Regions from separate parts of the Nonomuraea sp. NPDC059023 genome, predicted to be linked through region 2. Evidence: predicted binding sites of a transcription regulator. Region 2 holds the regulator's gene; the other holds the start of a gene.
The links. Region 2 encodes HspR, which represses chaperone genes until heat shock. Its sites were predicted from a motif close to ANTTGAGTCNNNNNGACTCAANT; they were not measured.
Positions count from the first base shown of each region.

Region 1 (15,903 bases), on a different contig from region 2:
CCGATGCGGCTGGCGCCGTACCTGTTCGTGCTGCCCGCCGTCGGGCTGTTCGCGATCTTCAAGCTGTACCCGATCGCCTGGTCGTTCGTGCTCAGCCTGTTCAGGACCGACGGGGCGCTGCAGACGTTCGCCGGCACCGCGAACTACGAGCGCCTGGCCGGCGACCCGCTGTTCTGGACGGCGCTGCGCAACACCGCGCTCATCATGGTCGTGCAGGTGCCGCTGATGCTGGGGATCGCGATCGCGCTGGCGGTGGCGTTCAACTCGCCGCTGCTGAAGATGAAGGCGTTCTTCCGGCTGGGCTTCTTCCTGCCGATGGTGACCGGGCTGGTGGCGTACGGCATCCTGTTCGGGGTCCTGCTCAACCCGCAGGGCGGGCTGGTCAACTGGTTCCTCGGGCTGTTCGGCGTCCCGGAGATCCCCTGGCTCACCGACACCCTGTGGGCGCGCATCGCCGTCGGCCTCGCGCTGACCTGGCACTACACCGGCTACAACGCGGTCATCTACCTGGCCAGGCTGCAGGCGCTGCCCAAGGACCACTACGACGCGGCCTCGGTCGACGGCGCGGGCGCCTGGCGCCGGTTCTGGCACGTGACGCTGCCGGGACTGCGGCCGGTGCTGCTGCTCACGGTGGTCATGTCGACGATCGGCACGCTGCAGCTGTTCGACGAGCCGTACGTGCTGACCGGCGGCGGACCCGACAACGCCACCCTGACGCTCGGCATGTACCTCTACATGAACGGCTTCCGCTACTTCGACTTCGGCTACGCCTCGGCCATCGCCTACGCGCTGGCGGTCATCATCGCGATCCTCGGCATCGTGCAGTTCAAGTTCCTGGGTGAAAAATCATGAGAAAGGTGATGCTGACCTCGACGCTGCTCATCACCGTCACCGTCGTCCTGGTGCCGTTCTACTGGCTGGCGATCGCGAGCACCCACAGCACCGGCGACATCTTCGGCAGCCCGCCCCCGCTGCTGCCCGGCGGCCACCTCCTGGACAACCTCGCCAACCTCGAAGAGGGCATCGGCTTCAGCAGGACCGTGCTCAACTCCCTGCTGATCTCGCTGATCTACACGATCCTGTCCGGCGCGGTCTGCACCCTGGCCGGGTACGGCTTCGCCAAGTACTCCTTCAAAGGCAGGGAACTCCTGTTCGGCCTGCTCATGCTCGGCCTGGTCATCCCGAGCCAGGTGACGCTGGTGCCGTTGTTCAAGATGATGCTGGCACTCGACTGGCTCAACACCTACCAGGCCATCGTCCTGCCGAACCTGGCGCTGCCGTTCGGGATCTTCCTGATGCGCCAGAGCATGTCCGCGCTGCCGGACGAGCTCCTGGCGGCCGGCCGCGCCGACGGCTGCGGCGAACTGCGGTTGTTCATCCGCATCGTCCTGCCGCCGATGCGCCCGGCCCTGGCCGCCCTGGGCATCTACCTGTTCCTCTACCAGTGGAACGACTTCGTCTGGCCCCTCATCGCGCTCCGGACCAAGGACGCCTACACCATCCCGCTGGCCATCGCCTCCCTGCAGGGCGCCACGGAGACCGACTACGGCCAGATCCTCGCCGGAACGGCCGTCGCCGCCCTCCCGATGGCCGTGCTGTTCCTGTTGCTGCAACGACACTTCGTGTCCGGACTTCTCGCTGGAGCTGTGAAAGAGTGAGCGTCACGACGGCGGGGCTGATGCCCGTGCCCACCGCCCACCTGCTCGATGACGTACGGCTGGCGGTGCTGCCCCCCTCCGCGCGCAGGGAGCTGAAGCGGCTGCCCGGCGGCGCCGCGGTGCTGGAGATCCACTCCGGGGAGGAGATGGAGATCCGGTTGTCGGTGGCGCTCGGGGACGCGGTGGGATTCTGGCACCCCGACTGCCGCTGGAGCCGGACGATCGTCGCCGACTGGGCGGGGCGGGCCGAGATCTCGCTGGTCAAGGGGGCCGCGGCCGGCTGCCTCTATGACAGCTCCGGCCGGACGATGCTGGCCTTCGCCGCCGCCGATCCGGTGCCCGAGTGTTCCATGCGCTTCGGGGTGTCGGAGGAGAACAAGGCTTTCGTGGTGCATCTGCGGGCGCCCGCCGGGACCTACCGGCTCTACCTCGCGCCCCGGTCGGCGAGTGTCGCGGTGGCGATGCGGCTGCTGCGGGCCGAGCTGGGAAGGGGGCTCGCGCCGGTGCCCGCCGCGGCCCGGGAGCCGGTCTACTCCACCTGGTACGGCTTCAGCCAGGCCGTCGAGGCGGCGGCCGTGGAGGAGGAGGCCCGGCTGGCGGCGGAGCTGGGCTGCGGTGTGGTCATCGTGGACGACGGCTGGCAGGAGAAGGGGAACGGGCGCGGCTATCCGGGTGTGGGCGACTGGCAACCCGATGCCACGAAATTTCCGGATCTCAAGGGTCATGTCGCCCGGGTCCGGGCGCTCGGCCTCAAGTATCTGCTCTGGGTCGCGCCGCTCCTGCTCGGGGCCGAGGCGGACCGCTTCGACGCGCTCGCCCGGTACGCCCCCGCCTCCGGCGGCCCGCCCGGCGCCCGCGTGCTCGACCCCCGCCGCCCCGAGGTCCGGCGGCACGTCGTGGACACGTGCGCCCGCCTGGTCCACGACTACGGCCTCGACGGGCTGAAGATCGACTTCCTGGACGACGCCATGGTCTACGCCGGCAAGCCCACCCACGGCGACGTCGCCGACGTGGGCGAGGCCATGCGCCTCCTGCTGACCGAGGTACGGGCGGCGCTGGGTCCCGAGGCGCTGATCGAGCTGCGGCAGCCGTACGTGGGGCCGGGCATGGCGGGCTTCGGGAACATGCTGCGGGCCGACGACTGCCCCGCCGACGCCGTGGCCAACCGGGTGCGCACGATCGACGTCGGGCTGCTGGCCGTGCGCGGGGCCGTTCACTCCGACATGCTCATGTGGGACCCGGCCGCGCCGCCCGCGAGCGCCGCCAGGCAGCTGATCGGGGCGCTGCACGCCGTACCGCAGATCTCCGCGCGGCTGGCAGGGCTCGGCGGAGAGCAGCGCGAGATGCTGCGCTTCTGGCTCGCGCAGTGGCGGCGGCTGCGTCCGCTGCTGCTCGACGGCGAGGTCGAGCCGGGCCGCCCGGACGAGCTCTACCCCGTCGTGCGGGCCGCGCGCGGCGACGCCTGCGTCATCACCGTCACGGCCGAGCGGGTGGCGGTCCTGGACACCGCCGGGCACCGTAAGATCACCTTGGTCAATGGTACGGCTTCGCCGCGCCTCGTCCTCGACGTGGCCGGGCCTGGAGGGGTGTTCGCCACCGTGGTCCACGACGCCGCCGGCCGTATCATCGAGCGGGCGCGGCGGCGGCTGGAGCCCGGCCTGAGCGTGCTGTCCGTGCCGCCCTCCGGGCTGGCGACTCTGGAGGGGACCCCGTGAAGATCGGCATCACCGAGCTGGCCGCCCGCGCGGGCGTGAGCGAGGCCACGGTCAGCCGGGTCATCAACCGGCGCTCCGGGGTCGCCGCGAAGACGCGCGAGGCCGTCGAGCGCGCCATGAACGAGCTCGGCTACGAACGCTCCACCCGCGGCCAGATCGTCGCGGTGATCACGCCGTGGCTGTCGAACCCGTTCTTCTCCGAGGCCAGCGAGCTGATCGAGGCGGCGCTGGCGCCCCACGGGCTCAAGGGCGTGCTCTGCCCGGCGCTGCCCGGCGGCATACAGGAGCGCGAGTTCGTCACGTCGCTGGCCGACCACGGCGTCGCGGCGGTGGTGTTCCTGTCGGCCAGCAACACCGTTGAGGGCGCCGACCCCGAGACCTTCAACGTGCTGGCGGCGCGCCGTATCCCGTTCGTCGGCGTCAACGGCGGATTCGAGGGCCACGACGCGCCCGTCTACTCCACCGACGACTTCCAGTCGGCCGAGCTGGCCGTCGACCACCTGTGGGCGCTGGGGCACCGCGCGATCGGCATCGCCTCGGGCCCGGTCGGCAACCAGCCCGCCGACCGGCGGGTCAAGGGCTTCCGCGCGGCGCTGGCCAGGCGTGGCGCCACCGAGACCGAGCGGTGGATCGTCCGGCAGCACTACACCATCGAGGGCGGCCAGTCCGCCGCGCTGAGCCTGCTCAAGCAGGGCGTGACCGCGATCGTCGCGGCCAGCGACTTCATGGCGCTCGGCGTGATCCGCGGGGCCCGCCGCGAGGGCCTGTCGGTGCCCGCCGACCTGTCCGTGGTCGGGCACGACGGCTCCATGATCATGGAGTTCGCCGACCCGCCGCTGACCACCGTACGCCAGCCGGTCGACCGGCTGGCCAAGGAGGTCGCCCGGGGAGTGGTCGCGCTGGTGAGCGGCCGCGAGGTGCCCACGGGCGAGCTGTTGTTCAACCCCGAACTGGTCGTGCGCGGCTCCACGGCTCCGCCCCGCGCCTGACCTCTTTCGTCCCGGTCCCTTCCTTCTTTAGTTCCGCACGATTCATCCGATCATCGGGAGACCCCATGAAACGCGTCGTGTTAACCTCCGCCCTCCTCGCCGCCGCTCTCGTCACCCCCGCCGAGGCCGCTTCCGCAGCCGCACCGCTCGTCATCGTCAACCCCGGCTTCGAGAAGGGCCCCGAGGGCTGGACGTTCACCGCCGGCTCCGGCGTCGCCACCAACAACCCCCACGGCGGCACGAGGCTCATCTACCTCGACTCCGGCCCCGGCAAGAGCGTCAGCCAGTCGATCACGGTGCCGGCCGCCGGCCGCTACTCGATCTCCGCCTGGATCGCCACCGGCGGCGCGGGCGGCACGTTCTCCGCCAAGGTCAACGGCGCCGAGGCGGCGAGCGTCACGCTGCCCGCCCGCGGCATCTACAGCCGCTACACCCTGTCGCGCCTGAGCCTGAACGCCGGCGACACCCTGGAGATCGCGTTTGGCTCCGGGTCCGGCTGGGTCAACGCCGACGACCTCATGATCTCCCCGGCCGCCCCCGCCGACCCGCGGGTCAGCTCGGGCAACCCCAAGGTCGTCGCGATGTTCGACTGGGCCAAGGCCAAAGCCGCCGGGTGGGTCCACCAGGACGGCGTCGTCGGGCCGATCAACATCGGGGCCACCAACCCGGTCGACCCGGGCGAAGCCCCGTACACCCCGACCTATTGGGGTGGTTACGCCCACCGCACCGCGTACTACTCGCGTGACTTCGCCCACCAGCTCGCCGGCGCGCACATCCTCGGCTTCGACGCCGAGAACAAGAACATGCTGCGCTCGTTCGCCGCCAGCGCCACGCCTGAGCACAAGTTCTATCCGGTGTGGGCGATCAACTTCGACGCCAAGACCTGGCACACCATCGACTACAAGTCGCCGACGAACTTCGTGCGCGAGGTGCCGGCCACGTTCGAGCTGGTGGAGAAGGCCAACCAGGCCTTCCGCTGGACCGGCGACCGCGCCTACCTCGACGACCCGGTCTTCTGGGACTACTACCGCAACGCCACCACCGGCTTCATCCAGCAGCACGACGGCGCCAAGCCGAACGGCGTCGCCGAGGGCACCGGCAGAGGCATCTTCCAGGGCGTGGCCAGCTACAACGAGGTCAGCCGCGAACCGCTGGCCGAGGCGGGCGACGGCATCGGCGCCCAGTACCAGGCCTACCGCGCGCTGGCCGACATGGCCCTGGACAAGCGTGAGGTACGCCTGTCGATGGAGACCGGGGCCCGCGCCCGCGACCTCAAGCGCTACTTCAACCAGACCTGGAGCGTGAAGCCCGGCTCGGATGAGTTCGTGCGCGCCTACACGATCGACGGCGCCCCGCTGACCGGCTTCGGCAAGGAGAACAGCTGGTTCATGCCGATGAAGGGCATCATCGACGCGGGCCCGCGCAACGACGCCTACCTCGACTTCGTCGACACGCAGGCCTCGGGCCCCGACCGGCCGGCCAACATCGAGGCGATCACCTACCTGCCCGACACCTTCTTCCGCCACAACCGCAACGACACCGCCTGGAAGTGGATGCAGCACGTCTACGACCAGCGCGACACCCGCCACGTCAGCAACCGCCAGGGCCTCAACGGGGACTACCCGGAGGTTCCGTTCACCCTGGTCAGCCAGACCGTCGAGGGCCTGATGGGCGTCCAGCCCGACGCCCCGAGGCGTACGGTGGCCACCCAGTCGCGCCTGCCCGGCGACATCCCCTGGCTGCGCGTGGACGCCGTCCCGGTCGGCGGCGGCACCGTGGACGTCCGCCACGACGGCCAGACCTCGACCACCTTCACCAACCGCACCGGCGGGCTCACGTTCTGGGAGGCCCGCTTTCCGGCCGGGCACCGCAAGCTGACGGTCGCCGGGCACCGCGTGCCGGGCATCCAGAAGACGATCGACGGCGTCCGGTACACCGTCGCGATCCTGCCGGTCCGCGACGGGCAGACGGTCACGGTCTCGGTCGCGAGCTGACGTCCCGGGAAGCCGGCGTCAGTCTCCCGGGCGGACGAGGCCGGTCTCGTAGGCGTAGACGATGGCCTGGGCGCGGTCGCGCAGGCCGAGCTTGGTCAGCACGCGGCCCACGTGCGTCTTGACCGTCTGCTCCGACAGGACCAGCTTGCCGGCGACCTCCTGGTTGGACAGGCCGCGCGAGACCAGGACGAGGACCTCGGTCTCGCGCTCGGTCAGCTGGCCCAGGCGGCGGGTGGACGGGGCGCGCGGGCCGCCGAGGCGGGCGAACTCGCGGATCAGGCGCCGGGTCACGGCGGGGGCGAGGAGGGCGTCCCCGCCGGCGACCACGCGGACGGCCTCGGCGAGCTGGACGGCCGAGGCGTCCTTCAGCAGGAAGCCGCTGGCGCCGGACCGCAGGGCCTCGTAGACGTAGTCGTCCAGGTCAAAGGTGGTCAGGATCAGGATTTTTGCCGAAATATCCTCGCGTTGGGCGATGATTCGGGTTGCTTCGAGGCCGTCCATCACCGGCATGCGCACGTCCATCAGGATCACGTCCGGCCGCAGCTCCGCCGCCCGCTCGACCGCCTGCGCGCCGTCGGCCGCCTCGCCCACCACCTCGATGTCGCTCTGGGCGCCGAGGAAGACGGTGAAGCCGGTGCGTACCATGCCCTGGTCGTCGGCGATCATGACCCTGATCACGCCGCCTCCAGCGGCAGCCGGGCGACGACCTCGAAGCCGTCGGCGATCGGCCCCGCCTCCAGCGTGCCGCCGAGCAGCACCGCCCGTTCCCGCATGCCCACCAGCCCGTGCCCGGCCCCGGCCGAGGATTCGGCGGGCCTGGCTCCGGGGCCGTTGGCGACCCGTACGACCAGTTCGTCTCCCTCTCGCGCGACCTCCAGGGAGACGGTCGCCCCCGGCGCGTGCCGCATGACGTTGCTCAGCGACTCCTGCACGATCCTGTACGCCGACAGTCCCACGGCCTGCGGCACCTCCTCCACCTGCGGCGATCTTCTGAACAGCACGGCCAGCCCGGCCGCCCGCGCGTTGGCCACGAGCGCGTCGATCCCCTCCAGGTCCGGCTGCGGCGTGGTCTCCTTGCGCCCGTCGGCGTCGCGCAGCACGCCGAGCACCTGCCGGAGCTGGGCGATCGCGTCCAGCGACAGCGAGCGGATCACCGCCAGCCCCTCCTCCAGCTGCCTGGCGTCCCCGGCCGCCTTGAGCGGCACCGCCTCGGCCTGGATGGCGATCACCGACATGTGGTGCGCGACCACGTCGTGCAGCTCGCGCGCGATGCGCGCCCTTTCCTCCAGTACGGCCTGCGCCCCCTCGGCCACCACCTTGAGCTGCGACTCCTCGACCAGCTTGGCCGAGGCCCTGCGCCGGGCCCGCACGTTGTAGCCGAGCACCAGCGGCACCGCGAGGACGGCCCCGCCGGCCGGCACCACGTTGGAGTTGAACACGAGCAGGTAGAGCACCGAGACGGCCCACACGGCGATGGACACGGCCTCGGAGTTGCGCGAGGCCACGGTGTAGAGGACCAGCAGGTACATCAGGACCAGCGGCCACGAGTACGTCATGCCCTGGTCGGGGAACCCGTCGATCATCCGGTCGATGTACACGTACGCCGGCAGCGTCACCAGCGCGGTCCGCCACGCGCCCAGCGGCCAGCGGTCGCGCAGGGCCACGGGCAGGGACAGGGACACGAGGGCGAGCTGGAACGGCAGAGCCGGTGGCGACGTCATCTGCTTGTCGTAGAGCCGCTGCCACAGGTCGGAGCTGGCCGTGGCGTAGAGGAGGATCGCGAGGGTCAGCTCGGCCAGCCGTACCCAGTCGAGGGTGGTGAAGGGGGCCAGCCAGCGCGGCGCGGAGACGCGCGTGCGGCGGGTCGCGAGAGGAGGCGGCTCGGCTTTGCCCGTGAACAGTGCGAACTTCAGCGGCCGCACCAGGGCGGAGATCACCTGAATGACCTTATGTCCGGCACCGGGTAGCCGGCGTCACTCTCAGGGGCTACTTACATGATTACGATCGCCGTGAGCGAACATCGGCAAGCTTGGGAACATTCGGGGGCTCTGATGAATTGAGTCGGTATAACTCAACCCTTTGGAGTTCGCATGAGTGAGAAGCTGATCCTCCCGGTGCTGCCGCTGGACGACGAGGTCGTCCTGCCCGGAATGGTGGTGCCGCTCGACCTGTCCGACTCCGAGGTGCGTGCTGCGATAGACGCGGCCCAGGCATCCGGTGGCAACAAGCCACGGGTGCTTCTCGTTCCCCGGATCGACGGCAGATATGGCGCGATCGGTGTGCAGGCCGTGGTGGAGCAGGTCGGAAGACTGCCGGGCGGTGAGCCGGCGGCGGTCGTACGCGGCGTGAACCGCGTGCGCGTGGGCACCGGCACCACCGGGCCCGGCGCGGCCCTGTGGGTCGAGGCCGACAGCGTCGACCGCGTGGAGGCCGGCGAGCAGGCGCATGAGCTGGCCCGCGAGTACAAGGCGCTGGCCACGACCATCCTGCAGAAGCGCGGCGCCTGGCAGGTGGTCGACCAGGTCAACCAGATCGACGACCCCTCCGTGCTGGCCGACAGCTCCGGCTACACGCCGTGGCTGACCACCGCGCAGAAGGTCGAGCTGCTGGAGGCGCCCGACCCCGCCGACCGGCTGGCCAAGCTGGTCGACTGGTCACGCGAGCACCTCGCCGAGCTCGACGTCGCCGAGACGATCCGCAAGGACGTCCAGGAGGGCATGGAGAAGCAGCAGCGCGAGTTCCTGCTCCGCCAGCAGCTCTCGGCCGTCCAGAAGGAGCTCAGGGAGCTCAAGGGCGACTCGGCCGAGAGCGAGGAAGAGGACTACCGCGTCCGCGTCGAGGCCGCCGACCTGCCCGAGAAGGTACGCGAGGCCGCGCTCAAGGAGGTCGACAAGCTGGAGCGGACCTCCGACCAGTCGCCCGAGACCGGCTGGATCCGCACCTGGCTCGACACCGTCCTCGACATCCCCTGGAACACCAGGACCGACGACACCTACGACATCAACGGCGCCCGTGAGGTGCTGGACTCCGACCACACCGGCCTCGACGACGTCAAGGACCGCATCATCGAGCACCTGGCCGTGCGCAAGCGGCGCCAGGACAAGGGCCTCGGCGTGGTGGGCGGCCGCCGCAGCGGCGCCGTCCTCGCCCTCGCCGGTCCTCCCGGAGTCGGCAAGACCTCGCTCGGCGAGTCCGTCGCGCGCTCGATGGGCCGCAAGTTCGTCCGCGTCGCCCTCGGCGGCGTGCGCGACGAGGCCGAGATCCGCGGCCACCGGCGCACCTACGTGGGCGCGCTGCCCGGCCGCATCGTCCGCGCGATCAGGGAGGCGGGCTCGATGAACCCCGTCGTCCTGCTCGACGAGGTCGACAAGGTCGGCGCCGACTACCGGGGCGACCCGACCGCGGCGCTGCTCGAAGTGCTCGACCCGGCCCAGAACCACACCTTCCGCGACCACTACCTCGAGGTCGAGCTCGACCTGTCGGACGTGCTCTTCCTGGCCACGGCCAACGTCCTGGAGGCCATCCCCGGGCCGCTGCTCGACCGGATGGAGGTCGTCACCCTCGACGGCTACACCGAGGACGAGAAGCTCGCCATCGCCCGCGACCACCTGCTGCCCAAGCAGCTCAAGCAGGCCGGTTTCGAGCCCGCGGAGATCTCCTTCGAGGACGGCGCGCTGCGCCGCCTGGCCACCGAGTACACCCGCGAGGCGGGCGTGCGCTCCCTGGAGCGCGCGGTCGGCAGGGTGATCCGCAAGATCGCGGCGAAGGACGAGGTCCCCGTCACGGTCAGCGCCGAGGCGCTCGTCGACTACCTCGGCCGTCCGCGGTTCGTGCCCGAGTCGTCGCTGCCGGAGTCCAAGCAGCGCACCTCGGTGCCCGGCGTGGCCACCGGCCTGGCGGTCACCGGAGCGGGCGGCGACGTCCTCTACGTCGAGGCGTCGCTGGCCGACCCCGAGACCGGCGACACCGGGCTCACGCTCACCGGCCAGCTCGGCGACGTGATGAAGGAGTCGGCCAGGATCGCCCTGTCCTACCTCCGCAGCCACGGCGCGGAGCTGGAGCTGCCGGTCACCGCGCTGAAGGACCGGTCGGTGCACGTGCACTTCCCGGCCGGCGCCGTCCCCAAGGACGGCCCGTCGGCGGGCGTCACACTCACCACCGCCCTGGCCTCGCTGCTGTCCGGCCGCCTCGTCCGCAACGACGTCGCGATGACCGGCGAGATCTCGCTCACCGGGCGGGTCCTGCCGATCGGCGGCGTCAAGCAGAAGCTGCTCGCGGCGCACCGGGCGGGCATCACCACGGTGCTCATCCCGGCCCGCAACGAGCCCGACCTGGACGATCTGCCCCAGGAGATCCGCGACGAGCTGACCATCCACGCGGTCGGCGACGTGCGCGAGGTCCTGGACATCGCCCTCGCCCCGGCCAAGGTCGCCGCCTCCGCGGCCGCCTGACGCCTCCCGCGCCTGCCCCGCCGTACCAGCTGGATCTGGTACGGCGGGGCAGCTTGGCGTTCCGGGCCCGTGAGGCAGCTCACAGCGGGCCGGGGGAATAGGGCACGGTAAAGAGGTCGTTGGCACCAGCGTGAACGAGGCATACGCGAAAGACATGAGCGCCATGGGCGACGTCATGTGTCGTGGCATGCGCCGAATGCGGGCGATGGCCTGTCCGGCCCGCTGAGCGACCCGCCCGCCCGTTCTCGCCGAAGGTACTTCCTCATGATCGCACCACCCAGCTACGTGCTGCGCAGGCTCAGCCACCTGCCCTTCCACCCCGGCACGCGCTAGCACTTCCCCCTCACCAGCCTGTTCCAGCTTGAGTTCGTCTCAGCGGCCCGCCAGCGCGTGGTCGCCATCCGTGATGGGGAAATTTCGTGATCCAGGCTTCTGGCCTGCGCAAGCAGTACGGGGACACCGCCGCGCTCGACGGCGTCGACCTGCACGTGCGCAAGGGCGAGATCTTCGGCGTGCTCGGCCAGAGCGGCGCCGGCAAGAGCACGCTGCTGCGCTGCGTCAACCTCCTCGAACGCCCCGACGCCGGCACCGTCACCGTCGACGGCCAGGACCTGACCCGGCTCGGCGACCGCGAGCTCAACCAGGCCCGCCAGCGCATCGGCATGATCCACCAGCACTTCGCCCTGCTGTCGTCGCGGACCGTCGCCGGCAACGTGGCCTTCCCGCTGGAGGTCATGGGCGTGCCCCGGGCCGAACGCGAACGCCGCGTGGCCGAGCTCCTCGACCTCGTCGGGCTCGGCGGCCGCGGCGCCGACCGCCCGAGGCAGCTGTCCGGCGGTCAGAAGCAGCGGGTCGGCATCGCCAGGGCTTTGGCCGGCAACCCGGCGGTACTGCTGTCCGACGAGGCCACCTCCGCCCTGGACCCCGCCACCACCGACTCGATCCTGGCGCTCCTGAAGCGCCTCAACACCGAACTCGGCCTCACCATCCTGCTGATCACCCACGAGATGAACGTCGTCAAGGCGGTCTGCGACTCGGTGGCCATCATGTCCGGCGGGCGCATCGAGGAATCCGGCACCATCGCCGGCCTCATCCGCACCCCGGGCTCGCGCCTGACCCGCGAGATCTTCCCCCTGCCGGCGCCGTCACCGGGCGACATCACCCTCACCTTCACCGGCCACGCCGACGAGCCGGTGATCTCGGAGGTCGTCCGCAAGTTCGACGCCGACATCAACGTGCTGGGCGGCGCCATCGAAGACCTCGCCGGCTCCCGGGTGGGCCGCCTGCGCGTCACCCTCTCCGGCGACCCGGCCGCGCTCTCGTACCTGCGCGACAAGGGCCTGCTCGTGGAGGTGGCCCCGTGATCGCCGCTCTCTCCGTTCTTGCTCCCGTCCGGGGGTTGTGGCGGTTCGCCGTTCTCGCTCTTCCCGTTCGGGTGGCCGCTGTTCGCGCTCTTCCGGTACGGCGGGGCCAGGTGGGCGCCGCCCGCCGCCGTGGGCTCGCGCCGATCATCCGAGCGCCGCGCACGCCGGACGTGGCCCCCACCGCCACGACGCGTACTCGGCCCGCCACCGTACCCCTGTCACCCGCCGCACCTGCTGCGCCGCCCACCACCGCCCACCACCCCGCCGTCTCGGCGCAGGAACGCGGGCTGGGATGGGTGCGGGTCGCGCCGGTCTCCGCCGCACCACGTCCCGCCGGCCCGGCGCCGGAGGGGCCCGGGGTCCGGTGGTCAGGGGTTGCCTCCGTCCGCCCCGCTCCGGTGCGTGACGCCGCCCTGGGCCGTGACGCCGCTGCGGTGCGGGGTGGAGGGGTGAGGGCTGTCTCGGTGGCCGGAGGGTTGGGGGAGGGGGTTTTGTGACCTGGGATGAGATTGTTCCGCTGCTCTGGGAAGGTGCCGGGCAGACGGCGGCCATGGTGGGGCTGGCCACTCTGTTCACCGTGGTGCTCGGGTTGCCGCTCGGCGTCTCGCTGGTCGTGTTCGACCGGGGTGGGCTGCGGCCGGTTCCGGCGCTCAAGGCGGTGCTCGGGGCGGTCGTCAACGTCGGGCGGTCGCTGCCGTTCATCGTGCTGATGATCGCGATCATCCCCTTCACCCGCCTGGTGGTGGGGACGACGATCGGGACCATCGCCGTGGTCGTGCCGTTGACCGTGGGCGCGGTGCCGTTCTTCGCGCGGCTCGTGGAGACGGCGCTGCGGGAGGTCGGCGGGGATGTGGTCCAGGCGGCCCAGGCCATGGGCGCAAGCCGTACCGCGATCGTGCGGAAGGTTCTGCTGCCTGAGGCGCTGCCCGGGATCGTCGCGGGGATCACCGTCACCGTGGTCGCTCTGGTCGGGTATTCGGCCATGGCGGGGACCGTCGGCGGCGGCGGGCTCGGGGACCTGGCCGTCCGGTATGGGTATCTGAGGTTCGAGGGGCAGGTCATGTTCGCCACCGTCGTGGTGCTCATCGTGCTCGTGCAGCTGATCCAGAGCCTCGGGGACCTCGTCGCGCGGCGGATGTCGCACAAGTAGTTCTTTCACATCAAAAGGAAGATCAATATGAAGATTCGCGCTTTCGTGGGTGTCGCTGCCCTTTCGTTGTTGCTCACCGCATGCGGCACGTCGCAGTCCGCCACCAGCTCGGCCCAGCCGGCGGCCGAGTCGGCCGACACGGTGCTCAAGGTGGGCGCCAGCCCGGTGCCGCACGCGGAGATCCTCACCTTCGTCAAGGACAACCTGGCCAAGCAGGCCGGGCTGAACCTCGAAGTGGTCGAGTTCACCGATTACGTGCAGCCGAACGTCCAGCTCAACGAGGGCCAGTTGGGTGCCAACTTCTTCCAGCACAAGCCGTACCTGGACGACTTCAACAAGTCCAAGGGCACCAAGCTCAGCTTCGTCACCCCGGTCCACCTGGAGCCGCTGGGCCTGTACTCGAAGAAGATCACCGACGTCGCCGCGCTGGCGAACGAGGCGACCGTCGCGGTGCCGAACGACGCCACGAACCTCGGCCGCGCGCTCAAGCTGCTGGCCGACAACGGCCTGATCACGCTGAAGGAGGGCGTCGGCACCGCCGCCACCGAGCGTGACGTCACCGGCAACCCGAAGAAGCTGACCTTCAAGCCGCTGGAGGCGCCGCTGCTGCCCCGCTCGCTGGAGGACGTCGACGCGGCGGTCATCAACGGCAACTACGCCATCGAGGCGGGCCTGAAGCCGGCCTCGCAGGCGCTGGTGCTGGAGAAGACCGAGGGCAACCCGTACGTCAACGGCCTGGTCGTGCAGGAAGGCCACGAAAAGGACGCGGGCGTCGTGACCCTGGGCAAGCTGCTGCAGGACCCGAAGGTCAAGGAGTTCATCAAGAGCAAGTACGCGGGCGCGGTCATCCCGGCCGAATGACCCGGAAAACAAAGATCCCCCTCCACGGCGATTTCCGGAGGGGGATCTTTATTATTTGTCAAAGATCGGGAAAAGAGCCTTATCAAGTAATTTGAAAGTGTTCGGCAATCCCGGCGGCGTACCAATGACGAGTCAGCACTACCTCTCCCGAGGAGGACCTCGAAGTGCGATTCGTCTCACGAATCCTGATCGGCGTCGCGGCGGCCACCATGGCCGCCGTCGCCGCCCCGGCCGTCGCCGGCGCGACGACCGCGACCACAGCGGCCACCACCACAACCGCCTCGTCGTACTACGACGCGGACTGGGGGCCCTACTTCTCCAGCGACCACAAGTCCAGGGCCGAGGGCCACGTCAGCGTCGACAAGAAGCCCTACAAGTTCTGGTACTGGAAGACCTTCCACGTCAAGAAGAAGATCTGCTGGAAGGACAAGCACGGCAACAAGCACTGCAAGTGGGTCGTGGAGAAGGTCAAGAAGAAGGTGTGGAAGTGGAAGCACCACTACTTCTACACAGTCGACAGCAAGCTCACCAACACCAAGTGGTGGGGCGGCAAGAAGTGCGCGTGGGAGACGTTCAAGGTCGTCGGCTTCGACGGCTCGACCTCCTTCAAGAACTTCAGAAACTGCACCAAGAACCCGAAGCACTACTCGTTCTCCGGTAAGAACGCCGCGCACATCTACGTGGACGTGAGCCGGGGCGGCTTCTTCGGGCCGAAGAGCCACCACTCGGGCTGGCAGCCCGTGTACCACTTCTCCTGATCCCCGCGGTTGGGCGGCGAAGCCGCGATCTCTCCCCGTCGAGATCGCGGCTTCGCCGTACCCGGGAGAAATTTTGGGGTGGGATATGCGCGAATGCGGCCATTGATAAAGGGTGCGCATTCTGATCGCGATATTGATGGTGATGCCGGGGCAGGCGGGGGACGGGCGGGTCGGCTATCAGCGGGAGGCCGGCGTCGCGGCCGGGCCCTTCGTGCGGGCGGGCGCCTGGGAGGTGGCCCGCTGGACCGGGCCGATGCGGCGGATCGGGTTCGCCGCCACCGAGATCGTGCCGTCGTGGACCGCCGTGACGCCGCCGGGCAGTTGGATCAAGGTGGAGCTGCGGGTGCCCGGATCGGGGTGGTACGTGATGGGGCGCTGGTCCTATGACGGCGTGCGGACCACCGTGAAAGGGCAGGCGGACGCGCGGGGGCGGGTCGCCGCCGACGTGTTCAAGGCCGGGCGGGCGGTAACTGCCTACCGGCTGCGCGTGTCGTTGTACCGGCGGCCGGGCTCCGCCGTACTGCCGGAGATCCGCACGCTGGGCGCGGTGGCCTCGCGCGCGGGCGGGACGCGGGCCCGCGGCGGGCGCGCGTGGGGGCGGGAGCTCGCGGTGCCGCGCAAGTGGCAGCTCGCGCACGCCGATCACGGCGGGGCGGCGTGGTGCGGCCCGACGGCCACCGCGATGGTGCTGGCCTACTGGAAGAAGGGGCCACGGCCGGGGGAGATGTCCTGGGTGCCGCGCTCCGATCCGGACCCGGCGGTCGACCACGCGGCCAGGCACACCTACGACAAGGCCTACGGCGGCACCGGCAACTGGGCCTTCAACACCGCCTATGCCGGAAGTTTCGGACTCGACGCGTCGGTGGCCAGGATGCGCTCGCTGGCCGAGGTCGAAGACCAGGTCGCGGCGGGGGTGCCGGTCGTGACCTCGCTGGCCTTCACCCGCGAGGAGCTCGGGTACGC
Region 1 covers NZ_JBHYIO010000030.1:136,289-152,191, forward strand. Annotated here, with positions in the region: gene ACFWYW_RS40200 (carbohydrate ABC transporter permease) at 1-852, shown strand, start outside; gene ACFWYW_RS40205 (carbohydrate ABC transporter permease) at 849-1,658, shown strand; gene ACFWYW_RS40210 (glycoside hydrolase family 36 protein) at 1,655-3,373, shown strand; gene ACFWYW_RS40215 (LacI family DNA-binding transcriptional regulator) at 3,370-4,362, shown strand; gene ACFWYW_RS40220 (hypothetical protein) at 4,428-6,356, shown strand; gene ACFWYW_RS40225 (response regulator) at 6,375-7,034, opposite strand; gene ACFWYW_RS40230 (sensor histidine kinase) at 7,031-8,293, opposite strand; gene lon (endopeptidase La) at 8,447-10,807, shown strand; gene ACFWYW_RS40240 (methionine ABC transporter ATP-binding protein) at 11,227-12,171, shown strand; gene ACFWYW_RS40245 (methionine ABC transporter permease) at 12,665-13,321, shown strand; gene ACFWYW_RS40250 (MetQ/NlpA family ABC transporter substrate-binding protein) at 13,349-14,182, shown strand; gene ACFWYW_RS40255 (hypothetical protein) at 14,347-14,940, shown strand; gene ACFWYW_RS40260 (peptidase C39 family protein) at 15,053-15,903, shown strand, end outside.
Region 1: lon (endopeptidase La) is a predicted target of HspR. The motif match lies at 8,411-8,433, and genes of this name have one in related genera.

Region 2 (15,903 bases):
CCGGAGTCGGCGCACCAGGTCACGTTCCTCATGAGCGACCGCGGCACCCCGGCGTCCTGGCGGAACATGCACGGCTTCGGCTCGCACACGTTCCTCTGGTACAACGCCGCGGGCGAGAAGTTCTGGGTCAAGTACCACTTCAAGACCGACCAGGGCATCAAGAACCTCACCGCCGCCGAGGCCGACGCGCTGGCCTCCGGCGACCCCGACCACCACATCCGCGACCTGCACACGGCGATCAAGGCGGGCGATCACCCGTCGTGGACGGTGAACGTGCAGGTCATGCCGTTCGAGGCGGCGGCCGACTACCGGTTCAACCCGTTCGACCTGACCAAGGTGTGGCCGCACGGCGACTACCCCGAGATCACGATCGGCACGATGACCCTGAACCGGAACCCGGACAACTACTTCGCCGAGGTCGAGCAGGCCGCGTTCGAGCCGTCCAACCTGGTGCCGGGCATCGACACCTCGCCGGACAAGATGCTCCAGGGCCGCCTGTTCTCCTACCCCGACACCCACCGGTACCGGATCGGGCCGAACTACCAGCAACTGCCGATCAACGCGCCGGCCGTACCGGTGAACAGCTACAACTTCGACGGGCCGATGACCTTCCGCAACCAGCGGGACCCCGTCTACGCGCCCAACAGCGTGAACGGCCCCGCCGCCGACCCGGCCCCGTACGCCGGATCGGACTACCACGTCGCCGGCGAGATCATCCGCTCGGCCTACACCCTGCACGCCGAGGACGACGACTACGGCCAGCCGCGCGCCCTGTGGGAGAACGTGCTGTCGGAGACCGACCGCGAGCACCTGGTCGGCAACATCGTCGGCCACGCCTCCGCGCCCGAGGTCACCGCGGAGATGAAGAAGCGCGTCGTGGAGTACTGGAGCAACGTCCACAAGGACCTCGGTCAGGGCGTCTCCCAGGGCCTCGGCCTGTCCTGACCCCGGCACGAGCGAAGGGCCGCGACCTGGCGGGTCGCGGCCCTTTCTCATGGCTCGCGGACGGCGGGCGCGCGCCGCCCGCGCGGTCAGCTCAGCCTGAGACCGTTGAGCAGGTCGGCGATCCCCCCGGTCACCGGCTCGCTCTCGGGCACCGGCACCGCCTCCAGCGCCTTGCCGGGCGTCTCGGGCAGCTTGCCGGTGATCTCGTCCGCCACGGTCTCAGCCGGCTGTGGCAGGGCGATCGGGGCTTCCACGCCGGCCACCAGGCCGGACGCGTCGGGCAGCGCGGGCACCTCGCCCTCGACCGGCACCGGCGGCAGCGCCGCCAGCGTGCCGGGGATCGCCGGGTTGTTGGGCAGACCAGGCAGATCGGGCGCGGTGGGCACGTCCGCCACGCTCCGCAGGCCCGCCACACCCGGCGAGCCGGTGGGCATCGACGGCGCGCCGGCGGCCGCGGCAACGCCGCCCAGGTCCGCCAGGCTCAGTACCGCCGACGCCTTCGACAGGCCCGGCAGGCCCGCCTTCCTGGCCAGCGTCTCGGCGGACATCGCCACGTCGCTGTCCTTGGGCGCGGTCATCTTGTCGCCGTAGTTGCCGCTCATCCGCAGGTCGAGCAGCTCCTCGCAGACCGAGGCCACCGTGGTGGGCGCCCGCAGGGCGGCGACCCTGTCGGCGCAGTAGTCCGCCCCCAGCGCGGGGCCCGCGACCAGCCAGCTCACTCCCGTGGTCAGAGTGGCCACCGCAAGGATGCTCCGGATGCTCCGAGATGACACTTCACGTCCCCCTGATCGTTTTTGGTGATCCGACGAACGCTGAAGCTAGTCACGCGGCCGGGACAGGGACGGGTGCTTGCCCGAAGGGTGGGCCAGACCTTACCCGGCGGCCCCGGCCGGAGATCGGCTTTGACCTCAGGCGGCGCGCTCCACGGTGAGCTCGTCGTCGCCCAGGTCCACCCGGACCGTGTCGCCGTCGGTGACCGTCCCGGCCAGTACTTCCCTGGCCAGCTTGTCGCCGATCGCCGACTGCACCAGCCGCCGCAGCGGCCGGGCCCCGTACATGGGGTCGTAGCCGGTGAGCGTGAGCCACTCGCGGGCCGCCGCGGTGACGTCGAGCGTGATGCGCCGGTCGGCCAGGCGATGGGCGAGCCGGTCGATCTGCAGGTCGACGATCCGGCCCAGCTCTTCGGAGCCGAGCGCGTCGAACAGGATCACGTCGTCCAGCCGGTTGAGGAACTCCGGCTTGAACGCGTTGCGCACCGCGCCCATCACGGCATCGCGCTTGGCGCCGTTCTCCAGCTTGGGATCGACGAGGAACTGCGAGCCGATGTTGGAGGTCAGGATGAGGATCGCGTTGCGGAAGTCGACCGTGCGCCCCTGCCCGTCGGTCAGCCGGCCGTCGTCGAGCACCTGCAGGAGGATGTCGAAGACCTCCGGGTGCGCCTTCTCGACCTCGTCGAGCAGCACCACGGTGTACGGCCGCCGCCGTACCGCCTCGGTGAGCTGCCCGCCCTCCTCGTAACCGACGTATCCAGGAGGCGCGCCGACCAGCCGGGCCACGCTGTGCTTCTCGGAATACTCGCTCATGTCGATCCGGGTCATGGCCCGTTCGTCGTCGAACAGGAACTCCGCCAGCGCCTTGGCCAGTTCGGTCTTGCCGACGCCCGTCGGGCCCAGAAACATGAACGATCCCGTGGGCCGGTCGGGGTCGGAGATGCCGGCGCGGCTGCGCCGTACGGCGTCGGAGACGGCCTGGACGGCCTGGGCCTGTCCGATGAGGCGGCGGCCGAGCTCCTCCTCCATGCGCAGCAGCTTGGCGGTCTCGGCCTCCAGCAGGCGTCCGGCGGGGATGCCGGTCCAGGAGGAGATGACCTCGGCGATGTCGTCGGCGCCGACCTCCTCCTTGACCATCGGCTGGGACTCGGCCTCCTGGGCGGCGGCGCCGGCGATCTCCAGCTCCTTCTCCAGCCGCGGGACCTCGTCGTAGAGCAGCTTGGAGGCCTCGGCGTAGTTGCCGTCGCGCTGGAAGCGCTCGGCGGTGCTGCGGGCCTCGTCGAGCTGCTTCTTCAGGTCGCCGAGCTTGTTGAGCCCGGCCTTCTCCCGCTCCCAGCGGCCGACCAGGGCGTTGAGCTCCTCCTGGCGGTCGGCCAGCTCCTTGCGCAGGCGCTCCAGGCGCTGCTGGCTGGCCTCGTCGGTCTCCTTGGAGAGCGCGAGCTCCTCCATCTTCATCCGGTCGACGTTGCGCTGGAGCTGGTCGATCTCGACGGGCCGCGAGTCGATCTCCATGCGGAGCCGGGAGGCGGCCTCGTCGACCAGGTCGATGGCCTTGTCGGGCAGGAAGCGGTTGGTGATGTAGCGGTCGGACAGCGCGGCGGCGGCGACCAGCGCGCTGTCGGCGATCACGACCTGGTGGTGCGCCTCGTAGCGGCCCTTCAGGCCGCGCAGGATCGCGATGGTGTCCTCGACGGTCGGCTCGCCGACGTAGACCTGCTGGAAGCGCCGCTCCAGCGCCGGGTCCTTCTCGATGCGCTCGCGGTACTCGTCGAGCGTGGTCGCGCCGATCATCCGCAGCTCGCCGCGGGCCAGCATCGGCTTGAGCATGTTGCCCGCGTCCATGGCGCCCTCGGCGGCCCCGGCGCCGACGACCGTGTGGAGCTCGTCGATGAAGGTCACGACCTGCCCGTCGCTCTCCTTGATCTCGGAGAGCACGGCCTTGAGCCGCTCCTCGAACTCGCCCCGGTACTTGGCCCCGGCGACCATCGCGCCCAGGTCGAGCGAGATCAGCCGCTTGTTGCGCAGCGACTCGGGCACGTCACCGGCCACGATGCGCTGGGCCAGCCCCTCGACCACGGCGGTTTTGCCCACGCCGGGCTCGCCGATCAGGACCGGGTTGTTCTTGGTACGCCGGGACAGCACCTGGACCACGCGCCGGATCTCCGAGTCGCGGCCGATGACCGGGTCGAGCTTGCCGGTGCGGGCCCGCTCGGTCAGGTCGACGCCGTACTTCTCCAGCGCCTTGTAGGTGTCTTCCGGAGTCTCGCTGGTGACGCGGGCGTTGCCGCGTACCTTCTCGAAGGCGTCGAGCAGCGCCTCGGGCGTGGCGCCCTGCGCCCTGAGCAGGTCGGCGGCCTGGCCGCCGTCGGCGGCGAGCGCGACGAGCAGGTGCTCGGTGGAGACGTACTCGTCTTCGAGCCGCTTGGCGCGCTGCGCGGCCGTGTTGATCACGGTGAGCAGCTGGCGCGAGCTCGACGGCGCCGACACCGTGGCCCCCTGCGCCTTCGGCAGCGCCGCGAGCAGTTCCTCCGACTTCGCGCGGATCGCCTTCCAGTCGGCTCCGACGGCCTCCAGCAGAGGTACGGCGGTGCCGCCCGTCTGGGCCAGCAGCGTGGTCAGCAGGTGGGCCGGGGCGATCTCCGGATTGCCTTCCGCGGCGGCTCGCCGCATGGCCCCCGACAGCGCCTCCTGGCTCTTCTGGGTGAGCTTGTAGTCCATGTGTTCTTACGCCCCCGGTGGCAGCTCGTAGCGGATCAACGCCCTCACCATCTGCATCTCGGCCCTGAGCCGGTGAACCTCCTCACGCAGCCGCAGGGCCTCGTTCTCCAGCTCGAGAATGCGCTTGATCCCCGCGAGGTTGATGCCCTCTTCCTGGGACAGGCGCTGGACCTCGCGGAGCATGATGATGTCGCGCGTGGAGTAGAGGCGGCCGCGTCCGGCCGTGCGGCCGGGGCTGACCAGTCCGAGCCGGTCGTACTGCCTCAGCGTCTGCGGGTGCAGTCCCGAGAGCTGCGCGGCCACCGAGATGACGTAGACGGGGGTGTCGTCGGACAGGTCGAAATAGTTGGCGTCCATCGGCTTACTCGCTTCTGGCTCGCTGGATGAGTTCGGCGCGCGGGTCGTCGCCCGCGGTGGCCGTGCTGAACTCCGTCAGCAGGTCACGCGACTTCTCATCGAGCGCCTCAGGCACGAGCACTTCGACGCTGGCGAGCAGGTCGCCCTTGGTGCCGTCCTTGCGGGTGACGCCGCGGCCCCGGACGCGGAAGGTGCGCCCGTTGGGAGTACCCGCGGGGATACGCAGCGTGACCGGCAGACCCTTGAGGATCGGCACCTTGATCTCGGCGCCCAGCGCCGCCTCGGTGAAGGTCACGGGCACCGTGATGGTCAGGTTGTCGCCGGTCCGGCCGAAGACGGCGTGCGCCTTCACGTGGGTGACGATGTAGAGGTCGCCCGCCGGCCCGCCGTTCTCGCCCGGCGCGCCCTTGGCCTTGAGCTTGACCCGCTGGCCGTCGGCCACCCCCGCGGGGATGCGCGCCTGGATCGTGCGGGTGCTCTTGGCCCGCCCGCTGCCGTCGCAGTCGGGGCACGGGTCGTCGACGATCAGACCACGGCCCTTGCAGTCGCGGCAGGGCTCGGAGAAGGCGAAGTTGCCCAGGTTGCGGCTGGCCGCGCCGGTGCCCTCACAGGTCGGGCAGACGCGCGGCGTGGTGCCGGCCTTGGCGCCGGTGCCGGTGCACGACTTGCACGCGGCCGAACTGGTCAGCCGGAGCGAGACCGTGCTGCCCTCCACCGCCTCGGTGAAGGTCAGCGTGACCTCGGACTCGATGTCCTGCCCGCGCCGCGGCCTGGTCGTGCTGCTGGTACGGCCGGTGCCGGCGCCACCCCGGTTGAACAGCCCGCCGAACAGGTCGCCGAGCCGCTCGCCCGCGCCGCCACCGCCGCCGCCGCTCTGCTGACCGGCGGTGCCGCCGAACAGGTCGCCGAAGTCGAACGGGAAACCGCCACCGCCGGGACGCTGGCCGCCGACGCCGGACCCGAACAGCGTCCGGGCCTCGTCGTACTCCTTGCGGCGCTTGGTGTCCGACAGGATGTCGTTGGCTTCGGAGATCTCCTTGAACTTGGCCTCTTTGACGGAGTCACCCTGGTTGGTGTCGGGGTGATACTGCCGGGCCAGCTTCCGGTAAGCCTTCTTGATCTCGTCTGCGGTGGCGGTCTTGGGCACACCAAGGACGGCGTAGTAGTCCTTCTCCAGGTAGTCCTTGGTGCTCATCGATGGCCCTTCGTCCTAGTTTTCGTCGTTGTCGTCGTCAGCCGGTGAGTCGTCCGGCTCCGCCACGGCCACTCGCGCCGGGCGCAGCACCCGCTCTCCGAGGCGGTACCCGGACTGCAGCACCTCGATGGCGGTGGGTTCGGACACTTCCGACGAGTAGCTGTGCATCAGCGCCTCGTGGATGGTCGGGTCGAAGGGGTCGCCCTTCTGCCCGAACGAGCTGAGCCCCAGCTTGGTGACGGCCGCTTCGAGCGACTCGGCCACCTTCGCGAAGCCGCCGGTGAGCTCGCCGTGGTCGCGGGCCCTGCCGATGTCGTCGAGGACCGGCAGGAACTCGGCGAGAATCCCGGCCATGGCCTGCTCGCGGACCGCGACGCGGTCGCGCTCGACCCGGCGGCGGTAGTTGGTGTACTCCGCCTGGAGCCGCTGGAGATCGGCGGTGCGCTCCGCCAGCAGGATGGTGTCGGAGCCGGGTGCGCCGCTGGTGTTCGACTCGGCGCCGCCGTTGGCGGAGCCCGCGCCGGGCGCGGGGGTCGTGCCCGCGCCGGCGGCGTCCTGGGAGTCGGACCCGGCGCTCTGGCGCGCCTGGCCCGTCTCGGGGTCGATCTTGCGGTTGTCGCGGATCACCGGCTCGTCTGCCCCCGGCATCACTTGTCCTTCTTCGGCTGGTCGTCGTCGACGATCTCGGCCTCGACCACGTCGTCGTCGTCGCTCTTGTCCTGCTCGGCGCCGGGAGTGGCGTCCTGCGGAGCGCCCTCGCCGCCCTGCTGCTGCTGGTTCTGAGCGTAGATCGCCGAGCCCATCTTCTGGCTGACGGTCGCCAGCTTCTCGGCGCTCGTGCGGATGACGTCGGTGTCGGTGCCCTCAAGAGCCTTCTTCAGCTCGGTGAGCGCGTCGTTGACCTCGGTCTTGATCTCGCCGGGGACCTTGTCGTCGTTCTCGCGCAGGAACTTCTCCGTCTGGTAGGCCAGACCGTCCGCGTTGTTGCGGACCTCGGCCTCCTCGCGGCGCTGCTTGTCCTCTTCGGCGTAGGACTCGGCCTCGCGCATCATGCGCTCGATGTCGTCCTTCGGCAGCGCGGAGCCGCCGGTGATCGTCATCGTCTGCTCCTTGCCGGTGCCGAGGTCCTTGGCGGAGACGTTGACGATGCCGTTGGCGTCGATGTCGAAGGTGACCTCGATCTGCGGGATGCCGCGCGGCGCCGGGGCGATGCCGGTCAGGTCGAAGGTGGCCAGCTTCTTGTTGTAGGAAGCGATCTCACGCTCGCCCTGGTACACCTGGATCTGCACCGACGGCTGGTTGTCCTCGGCCGTGGTGAAGACCTCGGAGCGCTTGGTCGGGATCGTGGTGTTGCGCTCGATGATCTTGGTGAAGATGCCGCCCTTGGTCTCGATGCCCAGCGACAGCGGGGTCACGTCGAGCAGCAGGACGTCCTTGACCTCACCCTTGAGCACGCCGGCCTGCAGGGCGGCGCCGATGGCGACGACCTCGTCCGGGTTCACGCCCTTGTTGGGCTCCTTGCCGCCGGTCAGCTCCTTGACGAGCTCGGAGACGGCGGGCATGCGGGTCGAACCACCGACGAGCACCACGTGGGCGATGTCGGCGACCTTGATGCCGGCGTCCTTGATGACCTGGTGGAACGGGCCCTTGGTCCGCTCGAGCAGGTCGGCGGTGAGCCGCTGGAACTCGCTGCGGGTGAGCTTCTCGTCGAGGTGCAGGGGCCCCTCGGAGGAAGCGGTGATGTAGGGCAGGTTGATGTTCGTCTCGGACTGGCTGGACAGCTCGATCTTCGCCTTCTCCGCGGCCTCGCGGAGACGCTGGAGAGCCATCTTGTCCTTGGCCAGGTCGACGCCGTGGGCGTTCTGGAAGCGCTTGACGAGCTCGTCGACGACGCGCTGGTCCCAGTCGTCGCCACCGAGGTGGTTGTCACCGGAGGTGGCCTTCACCTCGACGAAGCCGTGGCCGTCCTCCTGGCCGACGTCGAGCAGGGACACGTCGAACGTGCCGCCGCCGAGGTCGAAGACGAGGATGGTCTGGTCCTGGTCCTTGTCGAGCCCGTAGGCCAGAGCGGCCGCGGTCGGCTCGTTGATGATGCGCAGGACGTTGAGGCCCGCGACGGTGCCGGCCTCCTTGGTCGCCTGACGCTGGGCGTCGTTGAAGTACGCCGGGACGGTGACCACCGCGTCGGTGATCTTCTCGCCCAGGTACGCCTCGGCGTCCTGCTTGAGCTTCTGCAGCACGAACGCGCTGATCTGCTGGGGGGAGAACTTCTTGCCGTCGATCTCCTGGGACCAGTTGGTGCCCATCTCCCGCTTGACGGAGCGGATGGTCCGGTCCACGTTGGTGACGGCCTGTCGCTTGGCGACCTCGCCGACCAGGACTTCGCCGTTCTTCGCAAAGGCGACCACGGACGGCGTGGTCCGCGAGCCCTGCGCGTTGGCGATGACGGTGGGCTCACCGCCCTCGAGGATCGAGACGACAGAGTTGGTCGTCCCCAGGTCGATACCTACCGCACGTGCCATGAGTACGTCCTTGTAGTCAAAGTTGAGTCCGATGGGCTCAACTTACGAAGCCGAATGACCTTTGTCAAACGAGTTGAGCCTACCCGACTCAACCCCGATGAGCGTGAAAGCATTCCGCGGCATCGGGCAAGAACGGGTGTGATCGTGCACAACACGCGTAACGGGGCAGATCCGCTGGGGGTTCCACCTGATCTCTTCGACCGATATTTCGGTGAGATCCACCGCTACATCGCCCGCCGCCTGACCGACGACATCGCCGACGATCTGGCCGCGGACGTCTTCGTGGCCGCGCTGCGCGGCGGTTACGACCCGGCCGCGGGTCAGATCAGGCCCTGGCTGTACGGCATCGCCACCAACCTGGTCGCCCGGCATCGCCGTACCGAGAGCAGGAGGTGGAAGGCGCTGGCCCGCGCGGCCGAGCGCGACTGGGACGACCGGGAGGACGCCGTCCTCGACCGGATCGACGCCGCGCGCCTCACCGGGCCGCTCGCGGGGGCGCTGGCCGGGCTGAAGCCGCGCGACCGCGACGTGGTGCTGCTGGTCGCGCTGGGTGGTCTGAGTCACGCCGAGGTGGCCGCGGCTCTGGACATCCCCTACGGAACCGTCGCGTCCCGGCTCAACCGGGCGCGCAAGCAACTGCGCGAGGCGCTCAAGGAGGAGTTCGGTGGAGTCGATGGATGAGCTGGAGCTGCTCGCACGTGCCCTGCCCGACGCCCGGCCGCCGTCGGACGAGGTCGTGGCGAGAGGACGCGCGAAGGTGGCGGCCGCACGGACCCGGCCGAGGGCGGGCCGGCTCGCCTCGCGAGGGAGCCGGACGCGGGGGAAGTGGGCGCGGAGGAGCTGGGCGTGGGCCGCGCTGGCGACGGCGGCGGTCGTGTCGGTGGTCGTCGCGCTGGCCGCGAACCTCGCGCCGGCGCCCGCCCCGGTGCTGACCCCGGCGCCCTCCCAGAAGCCGCTGCCGACCCCGCACAAATCCCCGAAGCCGGGGCCGAACCAGGCCATGCTCGACCTCGCCGCGCGCATCGGGAAGCTGCACGAGCCGCCACGACGGTACTGGCGCACGTCCCGGATGACCGACAGCAAGGTGCGGGCCGAGAACTGGGTGCCGCGCTCGGCCGGTGATCGGGTCATGCTGTGGGAGACGGCCGGCGGAAAGTGCACGTCGGGCTTCAGCGCCTACTGGGGCGGCAGGTACGGCGACAGGTCCGTCGCGGACTTCACCATGGCCGACCTCGCGGCGCTGCCGGCCGAGCCCGAGGCTCTGGAGCGGAAGTTCCGGGAGTACAACCGGATCTGGAACGACCGGGGCTTCCGCAAGTCCTTCGCGGAGTTCGCCCCCGTGCTCGGCAACATGTTGGACATGCCGATCAGTCCCCAGGTGCGGGCGGGGGTGCTGCGCGTGCTGGCCGGGCAGCCCGGCACCCGCGTGCACGGCGTCGCACGCGATCCCCTCGGCCGCGAGGGCCTGGTCGTGGACCTGGGCGAGGAGGGCGGGACCATCAACGACGTGCCCGTCCGCCACCGTCTGTTCATCAACCTCCAGAACGGCGCCTCGCAGGCCAGGGTCGCCTACGCCGTCAAGGGCGGCCGGATCGTCTCGTACCACGCGACCGTCGTGAGCGGCTGGACGGATCTCCTTCCGCGGATGCCGAAGGGCTGCCCGCGCAAGGGCTGAGCCGTCAGCGCCCGAAGTCGCCGGCGTGGGCGCGGGCCCAGGACTCGAAGGTGCGGGCGGGGCGGCCGGTCAGGTCCTCGACCGCCGTGGTCAGGGACGCGGGCACGCCGTCGCACGACTCCCACCAGTCGAGCAGCGCGTCGGCATAGGCGCCGCGCACGTACTGGGCCACCTCGGCCTTCCACTCCTCGCGGGTGACGGGCTTGACGCCGATCTCCCGGCCGAGCGCGCGTCCGAGGATCTCGAGCTGCTCGGCGAAGGTGATCGACCGCGGCCCGGTCAGCGTGTACGCCCGGCCGCCCAGCCCCGGATCGGCCAGCACCGCGGCGGCACAGGCGGCGACGTCGTCCTCGTGGATGGCGTCGCTGTGCGCGCCGGGGTAGGGCAGGCTGACCGGTTCGCCGGACTTGATGGCCCACGACCATGCCGTCGCGTTGCCGGCGAACGCTCCCGGGCGCAGCAGCGTGGCCGGGATCGGGGAGCGCAGCAGCGCGTTCTCGGCGTCGAGGTGGGAGACGGCCAGGGGGTTGCCGGACGGGTCGTCGGTGAGCACCGAGGAGGAGGAGAGCAGCACGATGTGCCGCACCCCCGCCTTGGCGGCCTCGGCGGCGAAGGCGTCGGCGCAGGACGGCTCGGCGTAGAGGAAGACGGAGCTCACGCCGTCCAGCGCGGCGGGGAAGGTGCCCGGATCGGTGAGGTCGCAGCGCACGGTCCGGTCGTCGTCCGGTGCCCTGGAGGCGGCGCGGACCGGCAGGCCGCGTTCACGCAGCATCGGGATGAGGGCGCGGGCGACGGCGCCGCGGCTTCCGGTGACAAGGGTGGTCATGCTGGGGTTGTCCCTTCAGGACGATAGAATAAGTGCGTCACGCAAACATTGCGTCACGCACGTAATTTAGCCGAGTGGAGGCGCACGGTGTCAAACCGCGCGGAGTTGTTCGACGTCCTCGTCGCCGAGAGCCAGCGGCACTACGCGGCGTACGTGCTGTTCAACCAGGCGCTGGCCGACAGCCTCGGCATTCACCCCACGGACCTGCAGTGCATGGGACTGCTCGACCTGGAGCCCGGTCCGGTGACCACGGGCAGGATCGCGGCGCTCACGGGGCTGACGCATGGTTCGGCCACCCGCCTGGTCGACCGCCTGGAGAAGGCCGGCCTGGTCGTACGGCAGGCCGACGAGAAGGACCGCAGGCGCACGCTCGTCGCGCCGGCCCCCGCGGCGAGGGAACGGATCGGCGCGGCCTGGACCGAGCCCGGCACGGACTTCGGCCAGGCGCTCACCGGCTACTCCGAGAGCGAGCTGGAAGTGATCGTCGACTACCTGCGCCGCACCGCTGAGGTGGGGCGCAGGCAGGCCGAGCGGCTGACGGCCGGCAGGCGGGCCGTCAGGTGATGGGGGTGTTCATGTCGGTGGTGAGCTGGGCGGGGGTCAGGGCCCTGTTGTAGACGCGGACCTCGTCGATCTGGCCGTTGAAGTATTCGCCCCAGACGGCGTTGCCGCCGATGCGCAGCACGCCGTTGTCGGTCCTGATGTTTCCGGTCGCGGTGACGGAGCTCACCTCCGCTCCGTTGACGAACAGCTTCAGGTTGGCGCCGTCGTAGGTGGCGGCGACGTGGGTCCAGGTGTTGAGGGGCAGGGAGGCGGTGCCGTAGAGGCCGCGTTCCGAGGTGGTGTGGATGGTGCTGTGGGCGCGGTCGTTGAGATCCAGGGTGTACGCGAGGTCGTTCCCGAACTGCTTCATGACGATCGTGCGCCAGCCCGTGGTGGTGGCCGGCCGGATCCATGCTTCCAACGTCATGGCGCCGGTCAGGCGCAGGCTCGGGGAGTCGGCGACGGTGACCCAGCTACCGGTGCCGTTGAACGACAGGGCGTTGCCGTACTTGCCGGTCGTGGTCCAGGACGTGGCGGTGGAGGTGCCGTTGTTGCCGCTGCCGGAGGAGTCGGCGACGGTGACGCCGGTGCCCTCGTTCATGGCGTAGGCCGCCACCAGGCCCTGGCCGGTCGGCGGCGCGGTCACGGCCGCGCTCACCTCGCCGGACGAGGCGCTGGTGTTGGGGACGGCGTCGAAGGCGCGCACGCGGTAGTAGTACGTGCCCGCCGCCAGGCCCGAGTCGGTGAACGACGTGGACGGCGTGGAGCCGACCTGGTTAGCCCCTGACGGGGTGAAGTTCGGCGTCGCCGAGCGGTGGATCGTGTAGCCCTCGACGCCCACGTTGTCCGTCGAGGCGGTCCACGACAGGGAGGCGAAGCCGGCGCCGCCGGTGGCCGCCGGGGCGCCGGGGGCGCTCGGCGCTTCGGTGTCGGGCGGTTGCGGGGTGCCGATCGGGGTGTTCATGTCGGCGGTGAGCTGGGCGGGCGTCAGGGCCCTGTTGTAGATGCGGACCTCGTCGATGAGGCCGTTGAAGTATTCGCCCCAGACGGCGTTGCCGCCGATGCGCAGCACGCCGTTGTCGGTCCTGATGTTTCCGGTCGCGGCCACTGAGCTGGTTTCTGTGCCGTTGACGTAGAGCTTGAGGTTGGCGCCGTCGTAGGTGGCGGCGACGTGGGTCCAGGTGTTGAGGGGCAGGGAGGCGGTGCCGTACAGGCCGCGTTCCGAGGTGGTGTGGATGGTGCTGTGGGCGCGGTCGTTGAGGTCGAGGGAGTAGGCGAGGTCGCTGCCGAACTGCTTCATGGCGATGGTGCGCCAGCCGGTCGTGGTGGCCGGGCGGATCCATGCCTCCAACGTCATGCCGCTGGTCAGGCGCAGGCTCGGGGAGTCGGCGACGGTGACCCAACTGGAACTGCCGTTGAACGACAGGGCCTTGCCGTACTTGCCGGTCTGGGCCCAGGTGGTCGCGGTCGTGGTCCCGTTGTTGCCCGAAGGTGAGGCGTCGCCGACGGCCGTGCCGGTGCCTTCGTTCATCGAGTACGCCGCCACCAGACCCGGCTGGCCGGTCACGGTCTGGTAGGTCGCGGTGTAGGTGGCCGCGCTCGCCGGGGCGGTGATGTTGTGGGCCGCGGCGCCGCCGTCCGACCAGGAGACGAAGCCCTGGTCGCCCTGGGGTGAAGGCGCGGACAGGCCGACGCTCGAACCGACGATCACCGTCCGGGTGAACGGCGCGACCGTCTGTTCGGCGTTGAAGCCGAGCAGGAGGCCGGGTGGGTTCGTCTGGAAGGTCAGGTTCACCGTCTTGGGCTGCAGCAGCACGCTCTTGGTGTCGGTCAGGCCGTGCGCGTCGGTGACGGTGAGCTTGAGCTCCAGGTGCGACGGATACTCGTGGTCGGGCGCCTGGAAGGAGCCGGACGCGCCGGTGAACGTGGTGATCTCGTGCTCGTGGCAGCCGCCTGGGCAGTGGTGCATGATCAGCGCCCAGTGCATGCGCGAGCCGGGGATCGTGCCGTCCTGGGCGTCGGTGCCGGTGCCGGAGAACCCGATCGACTCGCCCACCGCCCAGGTCGTCGCGGCGGTCGGGGTGGTGATAGCCGCTGTGGGCGCCGTGTTGCTGACGTTGATCGTCACCGTGGCGTCGCCCTGGCCGCCCCTGCCGTCGCTGACGCGCAGCCGTACCGTGTGGGAGCCCGGCTGGGTGTAGGTGCGCGAGGGGGTGGCGGAGGTGGAGTCGTCGAGGTCGCCGTCGCCGTCGAGGTCCCAGGCGTAGGTGAGCGGGTCGCCGTCGGGGTCGGTGGAGCCGGTGCCGGAGAAGCTGACAGCGAGCGGGGCCTCTCCCGAGGTCGCGCTGGCCGTGATCGCGGCCGTCGGCGGGTTGTTGTTGTACAGGTAGCGCACGACCGTGCCGGCGTTGTAGTCCACCGCGAACAGGTCGCCGTTCGGCCCGGTCTCCAGTTCGACCGAGCCGACCCCGGAGTCGAACGTCGTGATCGTCGCGGGGTCGGGCAGCCCGTTGGCGCCCTTGGTCATCACCCAGACGCACGAGCGGCTGTAGTCGGAGAAGAACAGCGCGCCGTCATAGGCCGGCGGGTACGGCCCGCCCGGGTAGAACGCCACCCCGCTGGCCGAGGAGTTGCCGCTGGGGCAGGGGTCGTTGGGCGCCGGCCGGGTGCTGTGGTTCCAGCCGAAGTACGGCGCGGCGTGCGCGGACGGGCCGGCCGCGTAGTAGTTCTCGCACAGGGTCAGGTTGAGCGCGTCGTAGCCGCCCTGCCGGTTGGGGCCCTCGTAGCAGGGCCAGCCGAAGTTCGTCACGCCCGCGGTCGGGGAGGCGACGCGGTTGATCTCCTCCCACGTGGTCCAGCCGACCTCGCCCAGCCACATCTCCGCGGTGCCCGGCCGGTTGGTCAGGCGGAACGGGTTGCGCAGGCCGTTGGCGACGATCCTGGCGGTGTTCTGGTCGGCGCTGCCGGCGTTCGGGTTGCCCGCGGCGGCGGCGCCGGTGTCGGGGTCGACGCGGATCATCGTGCCGTCGAGGCCGCTCGGGTCGCCGCTGGTACGCACGTCCTGGGAGCGCAGCGCGCCGCCCTCTGCAGACGGGGGCGACAGGGCGGTGCCGACCGAGTTGGGCGGGTCGCCGCAGGGGTTGTCCGGGGTGATGTCGGAGCTGGGCAGGTTGTCCTGGCCGTAGTCGGCGAAGTTGAAGCTGGCGCCGTCGCCGCCGGTCGCGTACAGCATGCCGTCGGGGCCGAACTGCAGGTCGCCGGTCGAGTGGCTGGGGTGCTGCTGGCACCAGTCGGTGATCAGCGGCGTCTCCGCGCCGGCCGGCGAGATGACCGAGAGGCGGCCGGTGATCAGGCAGCCGTCGCCGGTGGGGCCGGGCGGGCTGGGGCAGGGGTCGTCGGTGGCGCCGGCCGTACCCCAGCGTGGAGCGTTCCCGCCGGGGACGGCGTCGCGGGCGTACAGGACGTACAGGCGGGGGTCTGCGGGGAAGTTCGGGTGGAGCGCCATCCCGAGCAGGCCGCGGTCCCAGAAGTTGTGCACCTGGGTGCGCAGGTCGGCGTAGACGGTGGGGGTGGTGTCGGTGAGGGAGTCGAAGACCTTGATGATCCCGCTCTTCTCGGCCACGAAGACGCGGCCGTCGGCGGCGAACTCGATGTTCGACGGGCGCGTCAGGCCGCTGAAGACGACCTGTTTCTGGAACTGCGCCGGCAGGGCCTGCGCGGGCGCCGCCACCAACGCGACCATGCCGACGGTGAGTAAGAGCACGGACATGAGCGCACGTAAGAGCCGTGTCAAGAGAACCCCCCCAGTGACCGTTTGTCTTGATCTATGCAAGAAATCGCATGGAAGTCACTGGGGATGTCCTCATCTGGACATGTCCCGAATTATCGGAGCTTGGCGCCGTCGACGATCTTCCGCTTGCCCAGCGGCGCCTTGAGCTTGACGGTCGTCGTCTTCTGGATGGCGATCATGATGCAGGCGACGTCCTTGGCCTTCCTCGGCGTGCCCTCGTAGAGCGTGATGGTGACCTTGCCCCTGGTCTCCTTCACCTTCACCCGGGCGAGCACCGTGCACGGAGCCACGCCCGACTCCCACGTGAGCCTGACCTTGCGGCCCTTGTCGAAGGACTTGGCCTTGGCGAAGGGGACCTTCCTCGTGTTGATCGTGTCGGCGACCGGCTTGACCGGCTCCGGGCCCTTGGGCGGGGTCTGCTCGACGGGCCCCGAGCTCACCGGGGCGGCCTTCGTGCCGGTGGGGGCTGCCGTCTGGGGCGGCGCAGCCGTACCGCAACTCGTTACCAGAACCAGGCATCCAGCCAGGAGGATTGTCCGCATAACCTTTCGACGGATCCCGC
Region 2 covers NZ_JBHYIO010000026.1:92,691-108,593, forward strand. Annotated here, with positions in the region: gene ACFWYW_RS36710 (catalase) at 1-945, shown strand, start outside; gene ACFWYW_RS36715 (hypothetical protein) at 1,032-1,685, opposite strand; gene clpB (ATP-dependent chaperone ClpB) at 1,854-4,433, opposite strand; gene ACFWYW_RS36725 (heat shock protein transcriptional repressor HspR) at 4,440-4,790, opposite strand; gene dnaJ (molecular chaperone DnaJ) at 4,795-5,985, opposite strand; gene grpE (nucleotide exchange factor GrpE) at 6,001-6,633, opposite strand; gene dnaK (molecular chaperone DnaK) at 6,633-8,507, opposite strand; gene ACFWYW_RS36745 (RNA polymerase sigma factor) at 8,652-9,188, shown strand; gene ACFWYW_RS36750 (hypothetical protein) at 9,172-10,182, shown strand; gene ACFWYW_RS36755 (SDR family oxidoreductase) at 10,187-11,008, opposite strand; gene ACFWYW_RS36760 (MarR family winged helix-turn-helix transcriptional regulator) at 11,096-11,572, shown strand; gene ACFWYW_RS36765 (LamG-like jellyroll fold domain-containing protein) at 11,565-15,320, opposite strand; gene ACFWYW_RS36770 (hypothetical protein) at 15,434-15,781, opposite strand.